DNA from 4 places in the Streptomyces sp. NPDC002138 genome. Region 3 is predicted to be linked to each of the others. Evidence: riboswitches for the same ligand, from Rfam matches in the RefSeq annotation. Region 3 holds a riboswitch; each other region holds the start of a gene.
What was found. A riboswitch is a leader RNA that binds a small molecule or an ion and turns the genes downstream of it on or off. The one in region 3 is predicted to bind cyclic di-AMP.
Positions count from the first base shown of each region.

Region 1: it holds a riboswitch for cyclic di-AMP, as region 3 does, so the genes downstream of both, ABT084_RS29640 (transglycosylase family protein) here and ABT084_RS28540 (M23 family metallopeptidase) in region 3, are expected to answer to the same signal.
Region 2: it holds a riboswitch for cyclic di-AMP, as region 3 does, so the genes downstream of both, ABT084_RS12090 (M23 family metallopeptidase) here and ABT084_RS28540 (M23 family metallopeptidase) in region 3, are expected to answer to the same signal.
Region 4: it holds a riboswitch for cyclic di-AMP, as region 3 does, so the genes downstream of both, ABT084_RS07835 (LysM peptidoglycan-binding domain-containing protein) here and ABT084_RS28540 (M23 family metallopeptidase) in region 3, are expected to answer to the same signal.

Region 1 is NZ_JBEOXE010000060.1:2,514-5,679, forward strand. It holds gene eno (phosphopyruvate hydratase) at 1-1,018, opposite strand, end outside; gene ABT084_RS29640 (transglycosylase family protein) at 1,272-1,979, opposite strand; cyclic di-AMP (ydaO/yuaA leader) riboswitch at 1,982-2,157, opposite strand; gene ABT084_RS29645 (transglycosylase family protein) at 2,433-3,166, opposite strand, start outside.
Region 2 is NZ_JBEOXE010000014.1:52,325-55,490, forward strand. It holds gene ABT084_RS12085 (SGNH/GDSL hydrolase family protein) at 1-703, opposite strand, end outside; gene ABT084_RS12090 (M23 family metallopeptidase) at 842-1,855, opposite strand; cyclic di-AMP (ydaO/yuaA leader) riboswitch at 1,858-2,039, opposite strand; gene ABT084_RS12095 (tyrosine-protein phosphatase) at 2,348-3,154, shown strand.
Region 3 is NZ_JBEOXE010000054.1:33,287-36,452, reverse strand. It holds gene ABT084_RS28545 (GntR family transcriptional regulator) at 1-332, opposite strand, end outside; gene ABT084_RS28540 (M23 family metallopeptidase) at 516-1,322, opposite strand; cyclic di-AMP (ydaO/yuaA leader) riboswitch at 1,336-1,491, opposite strand; gene ABT084_RS28535 (M16 family metallopeptidase) at 1,675-3,042, opposite strand; gene ABT084_RS28530 (M16 family metallopeptidase) at 3,063-3,166, opposite strand, start outside.
Region 4 is NZ_JBEOXE010000008.1:167,093-170,258, forward strand. It holds gene ABT084_RS07830 (dihydrodipicolinate synthase family protein) at 60-1,043, shown strand; cyclic di-AMP (ydaO/yuaA leader) riboswitch at 1,327-1,541, shown strand; gene ABT084_RS07835 (LysM peptidoglycan-binding domain-containing protein) at 1,546-2,364, shown strand; gene ABT084_RS07840 (hypothetical protein) at 2,358-3,166, opposite strand, start outside.

The DNA of each region.
Region 1 (3,166 bases), on a different contig from region 3:
GGTTCACCTTGACGAGCAGGGCGTTGGCCGAGCCCTCCTCGATGCCGCGGGCGAGGCGCTCCGGGTTGGTGACGAAGAGGTCGTCGCCGACGATCTGGACCTTGGTGCCCAGCTTGTCGGTGAGGGTCTTCCAGCCGGCCCAGTCGTCCTCGTACAGCGGGTCCTCGATGGAGACCATCGGGTACGCGGAGACGAGCTCCTCGTAGTACTCGGTCATCTCGGCGGCCGAGCGGGACTGGCCCTCGAACTCGTACTTGCCGTCCTTGTAGAACTCGGACGCGGCGACGTCGAGCGCGAGCGCGATGTCCTTGCCCGGGACGTAACCGGCCTGCTTGATGGCCTCGACGATGAGGTCGAGCGCGGCGCGGTTGGACTCCAGGTTCGGCGCGAAGCCGCCCTCGTCGCCCAGACCGGTCGAGAGGCCCTTGGTGTGCAGGACCTTCTTGAGGGTGTGGTAGACCTCGGCACCCCAGCGAAGGGCTTCGGAGAAGGACTCCGCGCCGATCGGGGCGATCATGAACTCCTGGATGTCGACGTTGGAGTCGGCGTGCGACCCACCGTTGAGGATGTTCATCATCGGAACGGGCAGCAGGTGCGCGTTCGGGCCGCCGAGGTAGCGGAAGAGCGGGAGGTCCGAGGCCTCGGACGCGGCGTGGGCCACGGCCAGGGAGACGCCGAGGATCGCGTTGGCGCCCAGGGAGCCCTTGTTGTCGGTGCCGTCCAGGTCGAACATGGCCTGGTCGATCAGACGCTGCTCGGTGGCGTCGTAGCCGACGAGCTCCGGGCCGATCTGCTCGATGACGGCGAGGACGGCCTTCTCGACGCCCTTGCCCATGTAGCGGTTGGGGTCACCGTCACGAAGCTCGATGGCCTCGAATGCACCGGTGGAGGCGCCGGACGGAACTGCAGCACGGCCGGTGCTGCCGTCGTCGAGGCCAACCTCGACCTCGACCGTGGGATTGCCTCGGGAGTCCAGGATTTCCCGGGCTACGACGACGTCGATGGACGGCACGAGCATCTCCTTCTGGGATGTGACGCTGGGTGTGCGGTGGCGTGTCAGGCCGTGGGACGGCCTTGCCGCTTAGAGCCTAACCGGCTCCGGGCACTCGGTCGGCCGACCAGCCGCTCCGTGGGATGAAAAAGGGTCTGAATACCCCTCTTACGTGACATACGGCAACGCCTGGGCGGGATGCCGGCCCCGGACGCACCACCGCCCGGCGCGTGAGGGGATACGCGCCGGGCGGTGGGGAACGCGAGTGTTACCGCGGGATTCAGCTGAGCTTCAGCTTCTGCCCCGGGAAGATCAGGTCGGCGTCCTTGACGATGTCCTTGTTCAGCTCGAACACCTGCTGCCAGCCGCCCTTGACGCCGTTCGCCTGGGCGATGGTGCCGAGGGTGTCGCCCGACTTGACCTCGTAGGAGCCGTTGCCCGTCTTGGGAGCCTCGGCCGCCGGGGCGGACTTGGTGGGGGCCGGGGTCTCGGCGCGCTCGGAACGGGTGACCGGGGCCTCGGGGCGCTTGGTCTCCTGCTTCGGCTCGGCCTTCTTCTCCGGCTTGCTCTGCGGCTTCGGCTTGCTGGGGGTCTCGGCCGAACCACCGTTGTAGGAGGAGCTCGACAGGCCCACGCCACAGGACGGCCACGCGCCCTTGCCCTGGCCCTTGAGGACCTTCTCGGCGATGGCTATCTGCTGCGACTTGGTGGCCTGGTTGGCCTGCGGGGCGTAGGCCTTGCCGCCGTAGGCGGCCCAGGTGGAGGACGAGAACTGAACGCCGCCGTAGTAGCCGTTGCCCGTGTTGATGGACCAGTTGCCGCCGGACTCGCACGCGGCGACGGCGTCCCACTGGGAGGCGGTCGCGGCGCTCGCGGCGCCGGCGGTCATCAGCGGAGCCGCCACGGCGACACCGGCGACACCGACGAGGGTGACGACACGGGTGGCCTTGGAGGCGCGACGGTGCTTGCCCTTGCCGGAAAGCAGCATGGTTTTCTCCTCACCGACGCCTGCGAAGTGAGCTGTCGGGTTCGGGCGGATGAGTTGCCCGGTCGCGCACCGAGGAGGTGCGCGGCTTAACCCCAAGCCGGTTCCGTGACCATCTCTCAATGGCCGGTTCCGGCACTTACCTTGGTTCCCCCGCTCCTGCCTTCGGCGCTTGCGCGACGACTGTTTCCTCCGTCCGCCGGCAGGATTCGGCGATGCGGTCGAAGGAGCCCGCGGTGGCGAGCGATTCAGAAGGTAGACAGGTCTCTCCCCGATGTTCAACGAGGGACATCGGGGAGAAACGGGCCCTACTTGCGCTCCCGGGGCGGGTGTTTGCGCAGGTGAGAGCGGGGTTTCCGGCAGTCGCCGACCAGGACACGCCAGTTGAACGGAAGAGATGCATGTCTCACTTGCACGAAAGGGACATACACGGCGATCTTCCCGCCCTAAGTGCCCCTATTTATGGCTTAGATCGAGATTCTGCCCCGGGGTGATCAGGTCGGCATCATGCCCGATGACCTGCTGATTGGCCTCGTAAAGGGCATTCCAGCCACCCTCGACTCCCTTGGCCTTCGCGATGGCCGTCAGGTTGTCGCCGCTCTTGACGGTGTACGTCGGGTCCGACAGGGCGTCAGGGGCGTTCGGAGCCTCGGCGGCGGGCGTTCCGCGGTGCTTTCCGCCACCCTCGCCCGTTTCGCCCTGCGGGAGGGCCACGGAGCCGGAAGGCGTCGACGGGGCCGCCGGGTTCGCCGGGGTCGAGGTCGCGGGAGCCGGAATGCCGGACGGCGAGGTCGACGGGCCGGTCGGGAGCGCCGGGGTGCCGGGCGTGGCCGGAGCGGGCGTGCCCGTGTGCCCCGTCGGCGCGCCGGGGCCGCCGGACAGCGGGTCCGGGGCCGGCATGACGGGCAGTACGGAGGTCAGCGGGGAGTCGGGCATCGCCGGCGGGGCGCTGGGCGAGGTGGTGGCCCCGGGGATGTGACCGGTCGAGGTCGGCGTCGACGCGGGGGCCGGGCCGCCGACCGGAGCCGGGGTGCCCTCGGGGCGCACCGGGGTCGGCGCGACCGAAGCGGAATGGCCGGGCGTGCCCGGATCGACGGTGGGCGCGGGGCCGGTGCGGGTGAGTCCCGAGGACTCCCCGCACAGCGGCCAGGCCTGCGGCCCCTGCGAGGCGAGCACGCGCTCGGCGATCG
Region 2 (3,166 bases), on a different contig from region 3:
TGTTGTCCCGGGTGACCTCGGCCGAGCCGCGCGGCTGCTGCGGAGGCCACGGCTGGTCCGGGTCCGCGGGCACCTCCAGCCCCAGCACCTGGGCGGCGCGCAGCGCGACCCGGGTGTGCCCCTCGGGCGAGAGGTGCAGCCGGTCGCCGTCCCAAGCACGCCTGTCCTGGACGGACTTCAGCGACCAGAGGTCGAGCACCGGGCACTCGTACCGGTCCGCGATGGACCGGACGTGCGCCGAGTACGTCGCCACCTTGCCCCGGATGTGCTTGAGCACCGGCACCCCGCGGGTGTCGAAGCCGGTGGTGATCATCACCTGGCCGACGGAGCCGACCAGGTCGGCGAGGGCGGCCTCGAACCGCTCCGCCACGTCGTCGGGGTCGCTCCCGGGCCGGATGATGTCGTTGCCCCCGGCACAGAAGGTGACCAGGTCGGGGGCCAGCTCCTTGGCCCGGGGGACCTGGTCCGCCACGATCTGGTCCAGGAGCTTGCCCCGCACGGCCAGGTTGGCGTACCGGAAGTCGTGCTCCTCGCGCTGATCGGCCAGGAGCACGGCGAGGCGGTCGGCCCATCCGACGCAGATGTCCCCCGGCCCCGGATCCCCCACCCCCTCGGTGAAGCTGTCCCCGATCGCCGCGTACGAGCCGATGCCCTGCAGTGCCGTCTTCACTGTCGTCGTCTTTGCCGTCGTCTTCGTCGTCATCGCTGTCGCTGCCACGAGAAGACATCTTTCACCCCAGGACGTGACCTACGCCACCGTAGGCAGGCCTTGACGGACCGTGATCTATACCACCTGGTCAGTAAGGAATAAGTGAGGAATCCGTCAGGTGCCCCGGTGCCGTCAGACGTTCACGCCCTGGGCGCGGAGGTAGGCCAGCGGGTCGATGTCCGTGCCGTAGCCCGGACCCGTGCGGATCTCGAAGTGCAGGTGCGGGCCGGTGACGTTGCCCGTGGCGCCCGAGAGGCCGATGCTCTGGCCCGCGGTGACGCTCTGGCCGACCGAGACCGACAGCTGGGACAGGTGGCCGTACTGCGAGTAGCGGCCGTCGGCGTGCCGGATGACGACCTCGTTGCCGTACGCCCCGCCCCAGCCCGCGGAGACCACGGTGCCCGCGCCGACGGCGCGGACGGTGGTGCCGGTGCCCACGGCGAAGTCGACGCCGGTGTGGTAACCGCTGGACCACATGGCGCCGGGGGTCCGGTACTGGGTGGTGATGGAGGCGGAGACCGGGGCGACGAAGCCGGAGGCCGAGGTGGCCTTGGTGCCGGTGCCGGTGCCGGAGCCCTTCGCGGTGCCGGAGCCGGCGGCCTCGTCCGAGGTGCCCTTGCCCGCACCCTTGCCGGTCGTGGCGGCCGGTTCCCCGGAGCCGCCTTCGTCCGACGTGTCGGCGCCGGCGCCCGCCACCGGGGCCGGCTCGGCCGGAGCCGACTCCTCGACCGGGGCCGGGGCCTGCGCCCGGCTGCCCAGGGTGAGCTTCAGCCCCGGGTGGATCAGCGACGGGTCGGCGCCGACGGCCTCGTGGTTGTCCTCGTAGAGGCGCTGCCAGCCACCGCTCAGGTGCCGCTCCGCGGCGATCTTGGAGAGGTAGTCACCCGGGACCACGGTGTACACGGCGGAGGTCTGCGCCGCCGCCGACCGCAGCGCCACCGGAGCCTGGGCCGGCCGCGCCTGGGCCGGAATCGCGGCGGTGGCCGAGGTGGCGGTGGCCGAGGTGGCGGTGGACGTGGCGGCGGCGTGCGCGCCCGCCGCGCCCATCAGCGGCAGCGCGAGCGCCGCGCTTCCGGTCCCGGCGACGACGAATCCGCGGGTGATCGCGGCGGACTTCGGGCGGCGGTGCTTTCCCTTTGCGGGCATGGCGAATTCCTCTCCGTCGCCTGCGAGGTGAGCTGTCGGGTTCGGACTGGAGATGTCCGGCCGTAGGTGCACGGCTTCACCCCGAGCCGTCCGGAGGAAAGATCCATGAGGGGATCTCGTCCGGAACGGCGGCTTACCTGGTTCCCCCGCTCCTGCCGGGCGCGTGAATCGTCGGGTGCGGTTTCGGATGGTGGCAGGATTAGGCGGTCCATCCGGGTGGACGCGAAGGTATTCCGTCCGGACGCACGGAACAAGCCGTGAATTCCCCAAGGGAATGGCCCGGGTGAGGGATCGACGGAATTCCGGTCACCCTCCGTGGAATCACCGGCGGCAACAACCGTCCCCGCAAGGCAATTCGGCTTTCGCGATCACACACTCACGGTCACCGTATGATCCTGCTCACGGGGCCCGGCCCGATCTCCCCGGCCCTTGCGGCAAGTTACCCTGAAGTAGCGCAATCCGGACATGCCACGACGATACGGAGGAGTCCCCGTGACCCAGCAGATACCCCAGCACCCCTCCACGGAGCCGGAGCTGACCGGAGTGCGCAACTTCCGTGACGTGGGCGGGCTTCCGACCGCCGATGGACGGAGGGTCAGATCAGGACAGGTCTTCCGAAGCGGACATCTGGCACATGCCACCGAAACCGATACGGAATTCCTCGCCTCGCTCGGTCTCCACACGGTCTTCGACTTCCGCAACGCCGCCGACCACGCCCTCGAGGGCCCGGACGTCGAGCTGCCCGGCGTGCGCAACGTCAACCTGCCGCTCTCCGACCCGGCGGACGGCACGGAGTTCTGGCGGATGGTGCGCGACGGCGATGTCGAGCAGCTGCGCGAGGTCCTCGGCGACGGCAAGGCCGCCCGCCGGATGGCCAACTCCTACCGGGAGATCGTCCGCACCCGCACCGCGGAGCACCGCCAGGTCGTCCAGGCCCTCGCCCAGGACCACGTTCCGGTCCTGATGCACTGCGCGGCCGGAAAGGACCGGGCCGGCCTCTCGATCGCCGTCACCCTGCTCGCGCTCGGCGTCGAGCGTGAGGCGATCGTCGCGGACTACCTGGAGTCGAACGCTCCGCACCGCCGCTACAAGGTGCGCCGCAGCGGCGAGTCCGCCGAAGCCCGCTCGCCCGAGGTGATGGAGCTGCTCGCCCCGCTCTTCGACGCCCGCGCCGAGTACCTGCACGCGGCCTTCGAGACCCTGGAGGAGATCTGGGGCAGCCTCGACCGCTACGTCGCCGAGGGCCTCGGACTCACGCCCGAGACCCTCGGCCGGCTGCGCGACCGGCTCCTCGTCTGACCCGGCCGACAT
Region 3 (3,166 bases):
CCCAGCCTGACCAGCCCCCGCAGCACCTTGAGGTGCGCCTCGCCGCGCCTGTGGGCGGCGCGGGCCACGGCGAGGGGCTCCAGCAGCATCCGGACCTCCAGCAGGTCGGCCGCCTCCTGCTCGGTGGGCTCGGCGACACAGGCGCCCGCGTGCCGGCGGGTGGTGACGAAGCCCTCGGACTCCAGGGTGCGCAGGGCCTCGCGGACGGGGACGCGGGAGACTCCGTAACGCCGGGCGAGCACCTCCTCGGTGAGCCGGACGCCCGGTCCGAAGACCCCGGAAACGATGTCGTCGCGGATCGCCGTACAAACCGCGTGCGCGGGAATTCGCAAGACCGGACCTCCGCTGAATACCGCTGCCGCCGATTCCATTGCGTCGACTCTATTGCAACACGCGATATTTTCCGAGGACGGGCGGAAATGAGCGACCACGACGGGCCACCGGCGCCGCGCGCACGACGCGAAGGCCCCGGCTCGATGAGCCGGGGCCTTCGGGACGCTGCCGTGCGGGCGGGATCAGATGTTGACGCCGCGGGCCCGCAGGTAGGTCAGCGGGTTGATGTCCGAGCCGTACGACGGGCCGGTGCGGGCCTCGAAGTGCAGGTGCGCGCCGCTGACGTTGCCGGTGTCGCCCGACAGGCCGATCTGCTGCCCGGCGGTGACCTGCTCGCCGGCCGAGACGCTCAGCCGGGAGAGGTGCGCGTACTGGGTGTACGTACCGTCGTTGTGCTTGATGACGATGTTGTTGCCGTACGCGCCGCCGTTGCCGGCCTCGACGATGACGCCCGCGCCGACGGCGCGCACGACGGTGCCCACACCGGCGTGGAAGTCGATGCCCGTGTGGCTGCCGGAGGACCACATGCTGCCGCCGACGCCGTACTGGGTGCTGACGTAGGAGCCCTCGATCGGCGTCACGAAGGCGTTGAGGCGCTTGCGCTCCTCTTCGCGGTCCGCACGCTCCTTGGCCTCGCGCTCGGCCTTGACCTTGGCCTCGGCCATCCGCTTGGCCTCGGCCGCCTTCGTCCGCGCCTCGTTCTCGGCCTGCACCCTGAGGGCGGTCGCGTCGGCGGCGTTGCGCTGGGCGTCGGCCTGGGCCTCGAGGTCACCGGCGAGGTCGGGGGCGACGACGGCCTTCATGTTCGAGTCGGCCGGAGGGGTGCTGCTGTGGTTGTCCGCGGCGAAGGCCGGGGCGGCGAGGGTGGCCGCGACGCCGGTGGCGGCGAGGGCGGCTATGCCGGCGACGCTTGCGGTCTTCCGGCTCAGACGGCTGGAACCGCGGTGCTTGCCGCCGGAGGAGGAGGCACGAGAGCTGCCGAACGCCATGAAGGGGCTGATCCTTTCCTTCCTTCTCGCCTACCGGGTTAGCTGACGGGTTCGGAGCAGGAAGGTCTCCTACGGGCCCTCTCTCGCGAGACGGTCCGATTCACCCCAGGGACTGTGGGTCCCCGGCTCCCCAGGCTCGCGCCTGACGGGGACTCGGCGATCGCTGCCCGGTGCCGCGAGTGCGGCGCGTACAACTGACGGACAGCACGGCCGACGCTAGGCGGATCATCCGGTAATCACCAAACACACACGCCCCATTGTTACCTACGTCACGTGACATAGAAGCAACCTCTCCACCAAACGGACAAAAGGGGTTCTGGTGGTCAAGCCACCAGAACCCCTCCTCGCACGCTCAGTTGGCGACGACGCTCACGTCACCGATTCCGAGGGCCCGCACGGGCGCCTCGATCTGCGCGGCGTCGCCGACCAGGACCGTGACGAGACGGTCCACCGGGAAGGCGTTGACGACGGCCGACGTGGCCTCCACCGTGCCCGTCTCTGCCAGCCGCGCGTACAACTGCGCCTGGTAGTCGTCCGGCAGGCCCTGCTCGACCTGGTCGGCCAGGGTCCCCGCGACGGACGCGGCCGTCTCGAACTTGAGCGGGGCGACGCCCACCAGGTTCTGCACCGCCACGTCCCGCTCGGCGTCGGTCAGGCCGCCCTCCGCGAGGGTGCGCAGCACCTTCCAGAGGTCGTCCAGCGCCGGGCCGGTGTTCGGGGTGTCCACCGACCCGCTGATGGCGAGCATCGACGCGCCGGTGCCGTCGGCCGTGGACCGCAGCACCTGCCCGAAGGCGCGCACGCCGTACGTGTACCCCTTCTCCTCGCGCAGGACCTTGTCCAGACGGGAGGTCAGGGTGCCGCCCAGGCAGTACGTGCCCAGCACCTGGGGCGCCCAGACCCGGTCGTGCCGGTCCGCGCCGATCCGCCCGATCAGCAACTGCGTCTGGACCGCGCCCGGCCGGTCCACGATGACCACGCGGCCCGTGTCGTCCGCGGTGATCGGCGGCACGGGGAGCGGCGCGGCGGCGTTGCCCGTCCAGGTGCCGAGGGTGTCCGCCAGGACGGCGTCCAGGTCGATGCCGGTCAGGTCGCCGACCACGACCGCGGTGGCCGTGGCGGGGCGCACGTGGGCCTCGTAGAAGGCGCGTACGGCCGCGGAGTCGATCCGGGCGACCGTCTCCTCGGTGCCCTGGCGCGGGCGGGACATCCGCAGCGTGGCCGGGAACAGCTCCTGGGAGAGCTGCTTGGCGGCCCGGCGCTGCGGGTTGGCCAGCTCGTGCGGGATCTCGTCGAGCCGGTTGCGCACCAGGCGGTCGACCTCGGAGTCGGCGAAGGCGGGGGCGCGCAGCGCCTCGGCGAGCAGGCCCAGGGCCTTGGCCAGGCGGGAGGCCGGGACCTCCAGCGAGACCCGGATGCCCGGGTGGTCGGCGTGCGCGTCGAGGGTGGCGCCGCAGCGCTCCAGCTCGGCCGCGAACTCCTCGGCGGAGTGCTTGTCGGTGCCCTCGGACAGCGCGCGGGCCATGATGGTGGCCACGCCGTCCAGCCCGGCCGGCTCGGCGTCCAGCGGGGCTTCGAGGTTGATCTCGACGGCCACCACCTGCTGGCCGGGCCGGTGGCAGCGCAGCACGGTCAGGCCGGTCGCCAGCGCGCCGCGCTCGGGGGCGGGGAACGCCCACGGCTTGGCCTCGCCGGGCTGCGGCTGGGGGTGGAAGGTCATCGTGACGGCTGCGGTGTCGCTCACTGCTCCACCCCTTCGTTCTCGTCGTTCTCGGCGGCTTCCTCGGCGTCCTCGGCCGCGATCGGCTCGTAGACGAGCACCGCGCGGTTGTCCGGACGCAGGC
Region 4 (3,166 bases), on a different contig from region 3:
GGGTAGGGAAAGAAATGCGAACTGGACCCGATGCTCGGGGTCCGGCCACCCTCGTACCCATGGCGCAGAAGCAGCAGACGGCACAGGACACGGTGGCCGGACCCGCCCACCCCACGACCCCCGCCCACCCCACGACCACCTCCCACCCCACAACCCCCTTCCTGCACGGCATCCACGTACCGCTCATCACCCCCTTCGACGCGTCCGGCGGCGTCGCCCTGGACGCCCTGGAGGCCCTGGCCCACGAGGTGCTCACGGCGGGCGCGACCGGCATCGCCGCCCTCGGCACGACCGCCGAGGCCGCGAGCCTGGACGAGGCGGAACGCGACGCGGTCACCGAGGTGTGCGCCCGGGTCTGCCGGGAGCGCGGGGCGTTCCTGAGCGTGGGGGCGGGGAGCAGCGGCACCCGGGCGAGCGAGGCCGCGCTGGAGCGGCTGCGGCGGTGGCCGGAGGCCCGGGCCGCGCTGGTGACCGTCCCGTCGTTCGTGCGGCCCTCGGCGGCGGGGGTGCTGGCGCACTTCGAGCGGCTGGCGGCGCTCGCTCCCGTACCGCTGATCGTCTACCACATCCCCTACCGGACCGGTCAGCCCCTGCACGCCCGGGCGCTGCGGGCGCTCGGGGCACTGCCCGGGGTCGCGGGGGTCAAGTACGCCGTGGGCGGCATCGACGAGGACACGGTGGCACTGCTGGGCGAACTGCCGGACGGGTTCACGGTGATGGCGGGCGACGACGCGTACGTCTCGCCCCTGCTCGCCCTCGGGGCCGGCGGCGGGATCCTGGCCTCGGCACATCTGGCCACGGACCGGTTCGCCGCGCTCGACGCGGCGTGGCGGGCGGGTGACGCGGTGGGGGCCCGGGCGCTGGGGCACGCGCTGGCCCGGCTGTCGGCGGCCGTGTTCACCGAGCCGAATCCGGTGGTGCTGAAGGGGGTGCTGCACGCGCAGGGGCGGATCCCGACGCCCGATGTGCGGCTGCCGCTGCTGCCGGCCGGCCGGACCTCGGTGCGAGAGGCTTTGCGCCGGCTCGCGGAGCTGCCTGAATAAGTATGTATGGGTGATTTGCCCTTGAATGCGGTAGGGGCGGGCCTCCGGTGATGTGAGTCACGCCGGACGGCCCCCCTCCAAGTCCCCCGCGAGGCCTGCGGAACGCGTAATTCCGGGCGCCGCAATGAAATTCGGCATTCCCCGCCCGGCACGGCCGGGATGAATTCCACCGGCCGGTATCGATATACCGATCACCGCGTGGAATTCAAGTCCTTGCTCCCTGCCTCCCCCCTCGCTTACGGTCACCGCAATCCGGGTGGACCGCCAAATCCTGCCGCCACCCGGGAACCCATCCCACTCACGTACGGCAGGAGCGGGGGAACCAGGTAGGCCGCCGGTCCGGATCTTGAATCCGGACGGGCTCGGGGTGAAGTCGCGCCACTGACACGCATGTCTCCTTCATGTCTCACGCATGTCTGGAACATGCCGTGCCACGGCGCGGCCGGACAGCTCCCGTCCGAACCCGACAGCTCACCTCGCAGGCGACGGAGAGGAATTCGCCATGTCCGCAACGGGCAAGCACCGCCGTCCCAAGACCAGCCAGCTCGCCCGACTGCTCGCCGTCGCGGGCACCGGTGGCATCGCACTCGCTCTCCCCCTGATCAGCGCTTCCGGCGCCGAGGCCGCGCAGCCGGCGGCCCAGCCGGCCACGACCACCACCTCGGCCGCGGCCTCGGTTTCGACCTCGGTTTCGACCTCGGTTTCCGGCGTTGCCGCAAAGGCGGCCGCACCCAAGATCTATTCCGTGGTGGCGGGTGACACCCTTTCCAAGATCGCACAATCGCATTCCGTGAGCGGCGGCTGGAAGAAGCTGTACGAGGACAATCGCGCGGTGGTCGGCAGCGACCCGTCGGTCATTCGGCCGGGCACCAAGCTGACGATCGGCGGCCCGGCGAAGGCGAGTTCGGGAACGGCGGCCGCCACGACGGCGCCCGCGGCGCGGGGTTCCGCGGCCGAGCCCGCCCGGGCCGACCGTTCCGCGCGGCCCACCACGCTGTTCGCCAACAACCTCGACGGCTGGATCCGGCAGTCGCTGGAGATCATGGCCCAGCACGGAATTCCCGGTACCTACGACGGAATTCGCCGCAACGTGCTGCGCGAGTCCTCGGGCAACCCCCTCGCGATCAACAACTGGGACTCCAACGCGGCGGCGGGCATCCCCTCCAAGGGCCTCCTCCAGGTGATCGACCCCACCTTCCGGGCGTACCACGTGCCCGGAACCGCGGCCGACTCCTACGACCCGGTCGCGAACATCACCGCGGCCTGCAACTACGCCGCCGCCCGCTACGGCTCGATCGACAACGTCAACAGCGCCTACTGAGCCGAAGCACACCAGGACGCGGCCACCAACGACCGCTGCGCGGCGTGCAGATGGGTGGCCGCGGCCAGCCAGGCCCACGCGTAGCGGTCAGCCCCGGGATCGACGAGGCGGCCGAAGACGTCCCGGGAGCGCCGGTCCGCCTCGGCGGCCAGCTCCGCGGTCAGCTCCCCGGCCGCCGCGAACCCGGCCCGGCGCAGCGGTTCCGGACCCCCGGCCGGGGCGAGATCGCCCCGCGCCGCCTCCGCCACCGCCCGGCGGCCCCCCGCGACCCCGGATTCCAGCAGCCGTCGAACCCGCCAGAGCGGTGAGTCGCGCAGCGGATCCGGGGTCGTCGGCAGGTGCGGAGTGTTCGGCATGGGCGGTACGGGCGGTACGTCCGGTACGCCCGCGGCGGGTCCCGGGGCTCCGGCCGGGAGGTGGGCCCCCTGGAGCCGGTCGTAGCCGAGGTCGGCCCGGCCCAGCCACTCCGGCGGCAGCCGCAGCGTGTACGCCGCTCCGGGCACCGGGCCGACGGCGAGCGGGCGCAGGGTGGCGGCCCGGTCCGGATCGGGCCGCCCCAGCACGCGCAGCGCCATCCCGGGACGCTCCGCGAGGCGGCGCAGGTTCGCGGTGTGCGGCAGCTCCGGGTGCGGATGGGCCGGGACCAGGCCGATCAGCGGCGCGTCCGGACGTACCGAGCCGTCGGGCGACAGCTCGCGCACCAGCAGCCGGTCCCCCGCCGGGCCGACCACCAGCACGTCACAGCCGAGCAGCCCGGGGTCGGCGGTGGGCCACCCGGTCGCGGAGCCGGCCAGGGCCCGGG